Regions from separate parts of the Micromonospora sp. NBRC 110038 genome, predicted to be linked through region 2. Evidence: riboswitches for the same ligand, from Rfam matches in the RefSeq annotation. Region 2 holds a riboswitch; the other holds the start of a gene.
The links. Region 2 has a riboswitch for thiamine pyrophosphate ahead of thiE (thiamine phosphate synthase). Riboswitches for the same ligand answer to the same signal wherever they lie in the genome.

Region 1: another riboswitch for thiamine pyrophosphate. It lies ahead of LPU61_RS15265 (ECF transporter S component); the one in region 2 lies ahead of thiE (thiamine phosphate synthase).

Annotation. Positions count from the first base shown of each region.
Region 1 is NZ_BBOL01000003.1:793,053-795,497, forward strand. Features, by position in the region: gene LPU61_RS15260 (permease) at 1-633, opposite strand, end outside; TPP riboswitch at 956-1,061, shown strand; gene LPU61_RS15265 (ECF transporter S component) at 1,132-1,722, shown strand; gene LPU61_RS15270 (ABC transporter ATP-binding protein) at 1,759-2,445, shown strand, end outside.
Region 2 is NZ_BBOL01000002.1:376,226-378,670, forward strand. Features, by position in the region: gene thiO (glycine oxidase ThiO) at 1-337, opposite strand, end outside; gene thiE (thiamine phosphate synthase) at 427-1,053, opposite strand; TPP riboswitch at 1,048-1,155, opposite strand; gene LPU61_RS09325 (ThuA domain-containing protein) at 1,644-2,445, shown strand, end outside.

The DNA of each region.
Region 1 (2,445 bases), on a different contig from region 2:
GATGCTGGCGGCGGCCATCGCGCCGACGACCAGGAAGCCCCCGGCGTGCACGACGTCGTGCCGCACGGCCGCCCAGAAGGCAGCGCCGCGCGACGCCCCGTCCAGCTCGGGCCGGCGCGGCAGCCGGATCCAGTCGGCGCGGCCGAGCCGCAGCCAGAGCCACCCCATGACCATGGCGACGACCAGGCTGGCCACCGCCCGGCCGAGCACCATCTCCGGTGCGCCGGGGAAGGCGACGGCGGTGGCGGCGAGCACGACCGGGTTGACCGCCGGGGCGGCGAGCAGGAACGCCAGGGCCGCCGCCGGGGTGACGCCGCGCCGGATCAGCGACCCGGCGATCGGCACGGAGCCGCACTCGCAGCCGGGCAGCACCACGCCGGCGGCGCTGGCCACCGGCACCGCGAGGGCCGGGTGCCGGGGCAGCGCCCGGGCCCAGAACGAGCGCGGCACGAAGACCGCGATCACCGCCGAGAGCAGCACCCCGAAGACCAGGAAGGGCACGGCCTGCACGAGCACCGAGACGAAGACCGTCGTCCAGGTCTGCAGCCGGGGCGCGGACAGCGCGTCGGTCAGCGGCGCGCGGAACACGATCAGCAGGACCAGCAGCGCGGCCAGCACCTCGACCGAGCCGATCCGGCCGCCGACCGACCGTCGCGGCCCGCCCGACGCCGCCTCCCCCTGGGGTACGTCCGGCCCGTCCCCGCCGCCCTGCCCCGTCGCCGGGGCCCGTCCGTCGGGGCCGACGGGCGGCGCGGAGCTGTCGGTCGTCGACGCCACGGTCTGCTCCCTGGAGGCGGGTGAGGTTCGGCGGCGCGACACTATCGCGCCCAGCGGGCCGGGTCGATGAACGACGCCGAAACGGCGGTGACCGGGTTCCGGGATCCTCCCTGGTGAGCTGCGGAAAGATCACTTTGCCCGGTGATCTTCCCGGGTGTTAGCGTCGGGGAGACAACTTCACATCCGACAGGGGAGCGCACAGCGCTGAGAGTGCGGGCACCGCCCGCAGACCCTCGAACCTGATCTGGGTAATGCCAGCGCAGGGAGTTCGGTCGACCTCCAGCCGCGTCGACGTCCGGTGCCACCGGGCGCGGCGTGCGTCTTCTCCTGGTTCGTCAAGGACTGGGAGCCACCATGAACCACACCGACAGCAACCGCTGGCGCACGATCGACATCGTGGTCGCCTCGGTGATCGCCGTCGCCTTCGGCGTCATCTTCTGGGCCTGGGGCCTGGTCTGGAGCGCCACCGAGGGGGCGTTCGCGTTCTTCCCGCCCGCGCAGACCCTGCTCTACGGCGTCTGGCTGATGCCGGCCGTGCTCGGCGGCCTGGTGATCCGCAAGCCGGGCGCGGCCCTGTACTGCGAGACCGTCGCCGCCGTCCTGTCCGCCCTGCTGGGCAGCCAGTGGGCCGGCACGGTGATCCCGCAGGGCATGGTCCAGGGCCTCGGCGCGGAGCTGGCGTTCGCCGCGTTCCGCTACCGCTCTTTCCGGCTGCCGACCGCGCTGCTCGCCGGGGCGCTCACCGGCGTCGGCGCCGCCCTGTTCGACTTCCTCGTGTGGAACGCCGAGTACGACCTGACCGGCTACCGCCTCCCGTACGCCCTGCTCACCGTGGTCAGCGCCACGATCATCGCGGGCGGGGGCGCGTGGGCCCTCCTGCGCGCCCTGCTCACCACGGGCGCCCTGGACCGCTTCCCCGCCGCCCGCGCCCGCACCCCGATCTAGCGGGAGCGTCCACAGGCCGACCGGGAAGGGGGACGGGTGACGGCACGGGTGGTGTTGCGGGGGTTCGGGTGGCGGCACGCCGGGCGGCGGGCCTGGGCGGTGCGCGGGGTGGACCTGAGCGTCGAGGCCGGCGAGCGGGTGCTGCTGCTGGGGCCCTCCGGGGCCGGCAAGAGCACGCTGCTGGCCGCGCTGGCCGGGCTGCTGTCCGACGACTCGGGCGAGCAGGAGGGCACCGTCGAGGTCGACGGCGTCGATCCCCGCGCCGACCGGGACCGGGTCGGCATCGTCTTCCAGGACCCGGAGAGCCAGCTCGTGATGGCCCGCTGCGGCGACGACGTCGCGTTCGGGCTGGAGAACCGGGGCGTGCCCGCCGGTGAGATCTGGCCCCGGGTGGACGAGGCGCTGCGCCGGGTCGGCTTCCCGTACGACCGGGACCGTCCGACCGCCGCCCTCTCCGGCGGCGAGCAGCAGCGGCTCGCGCTGGCCGGGGCGCTCGCCCCGCGGCCGGGGCTGCTGCTGCTCGACGAGCCGACCGCCAACCTCGACCCGGCCGGGGCGGCGCTGGTCCGCCGGGCCGTGGCCGACGCCGTCACCGCCGACACCACGCTGGTCCTGGTCGAGCACCGGGTCGCCGAGGCGCTGCCGCTAGTCGACCGGGTGGTGGTGCTGGAGCCGGGCGGCGGCGTGCGCGCCGACGGGCCGCCGGAGGCCGTCTTCGCCGCA
Region 2 (2,445 bases):
CCAGGTCCCGCTGGTACGACCACAGCCGCTGTGCCTCGGCCAGGTCGTCGCCGGTGAGCCCGACGACGAGGGTGCCCTCGGTGCGGTATCCGAGGTCGACGCCGCTGGCGGCGGTCAGCTCGGCGGCGAACGCGGGCCAGCGGGCGGCCGAGGCGACCAGCAGCCCGGTCAGCTCCCGCTCGCCGAAGTAGGCCTCGGCGACCGGCGACAGCATCCCGGCCGCGACGTGGGACGCGCCCGACCCGGGGGCCGGGTCGTGCACGGTGACGCGCAGCCCGCGCGCCGCGCACCGCCACGCGACCGCCAGCCCGACGGCCCCGCCCCCCACCACCGCCACGTCGGTAAGGAAGGGCCCCCGGTCAACGCCTTCTGCATAGGAAGGGTCCCTTCCTAACCCGTCGGCGCGGGCTGGCACCTCGGCGCGGGCTAGCACGTCAGCGCCCCGAGCAGCTCGGCGGTGGCCCGTGCGGGATCGGCGGCGGCGGAGAGCGCCCCGACCACCGCCACCCCGTACGCCCCGGCGGCGCGCAGCGCCGGCACCGCTGCGGCGGTCACCCCGCCGATGGCGATCACCGGCACCGCCACGGCCCCGGCCACGGCGCGTACCCCCTCGGGGCCGATCGGGTCCGGCAGGCCCGCCTTGGTGTCGGTGGCGTGGCAGGGGCCGACGCCGAGGTAGCTCGCCCCGCCGGCCACCGCCTCGGCGGCCGGCCCGGGTGCGCGGGCGGTCGCGCCGAGCACGGCGGTGGGGCCGAGGACCCGGCGGGCCGCCGCGACCGGCAGGTCGTCCGCGCCGACGTGGCCGCCTGCGGCGCCGACCGCGAGCGCCACGTGCAGCCGGTCGTTGACCAGGCACATCGCCCCGTACGGGGCGCAGAGGGCGACCGCCCGCCGGGCCAGGTCGTACGCCTCGCGGTCGGTGGCGTCGTCGGTGACGCGGACCTGGACGACCAGCTCGGCGCGGGCCACCGGCAGGGCGGCGCGAAGCACGGCGAGCGGGTCCCGCCCCGGCCGGGTGTCGGTGATCAGATGCAGTCGCCCAAGGGACGGCACGGCAACTCTCCTCCCTGCGCCGGCATTACCCGGATCAGGTTCGACGGTCGGGGGCTCCAGCCCCCCTCTCAGCCCGGTACACCGGGCTCCCGTGGGTTACGTCCGTGTCACCGTACGACGAATCGGCTGATCCGCCAAGGGATCCGACCGGTGGTCCAGACCACGGTCAGCCGGCCGGCGAGCCGCTTCTCCCCATTCCTCCGCATGCGCCGGATAGGTCGATCGCCGATACCGAATCGTTACACGCCGACGCCTTGCCGGAAACGAGTCCAGCGGCGCTAATTTGTTCAACCGATCGACATATTTCGGCGCGTGGCCTCGGCGTGGCCCGCACCGACCTACCGGTACGCGGCCCTGGCGTGGCCGCGCACCCCGATCCGACCGGTGAGCGGCCCTGGCGTGGCCGCGCACCGACCAGCGGTACGCGACCCCCTCGCGTACCGGTCCGACAGGTGCGGGCCTGGGCCCGCACCGACGTTACAAGGTGCCTGGGCCCTGGTCTGACCCAGGCACCGCACCGACCGGGGACGGTCTGCGGCGAAGTCGTCCCCGAGCCCACCACTGTCCAGCTCGGACAAAAGGAGCATGGAGTGTCTCCATCCCGCCGCCGCCGCATACCTCGCGGCATCCTCAGTTCCTCACTTCTCAGCCTGTCCCTCGTCGCCACCGGCCTGGTCGCCGGCACCCCCGCGCAGGCCGCACCGGCCGCCGCGCAGGCGGCGCCCCTGGCGGCCCCCGTAGCGGCAGCCGCCACCGACCCGTTCTCGGTGCTCGTCTTCTCCAAGACCGCCGCCTTCCGGCACGACGCGATCCCGGCCGGCATCGCCGCGATCCAGAAGCTCGGGACCGACAACGGCTTCACCGTCGACACGACCGAGGACGGCGCCGCGTTCAACGACGCCAACCTCGCGAAGTACCAGGCCGTGATCTGGCTGTCGACCACCGGTGACGTCCTCAACGCCGACCAGCAGGCCGCGTTCGAGCGCTACATCAAGGCCGGCGGCGGCTACGCCGGCGTCCACGCGGCCTCGGACACCGAGTACGACTGGCCCTGGTACGGCAAGCTGGTCGGCGCGTACTTCAACAACCACCCCGCCAACCAGCAGGCCACCGTCAAGGTCGAGGACCACGCCCACCCGTCCACGGCCACGCTGCCGGACAAGTGGTCCCGGTTCGACGAGTGGTACAACTTCCGGACCAACCCGCGCTCCAACGTGCACGTCCTGGCCAGCCTGGACGAGAAGTCCTACACCCCGGGCAGCGGCGCGATGGGCGCCGACCACCCCACCGCCTGGTGCCAGGACTACGACGGCGGCCGGGCCTGGTACACCGGTGGCGGCCACACCCAGCAGTCGTACCAGGAGCCCGAGTTCCTCACCCACCTGCTCGGCG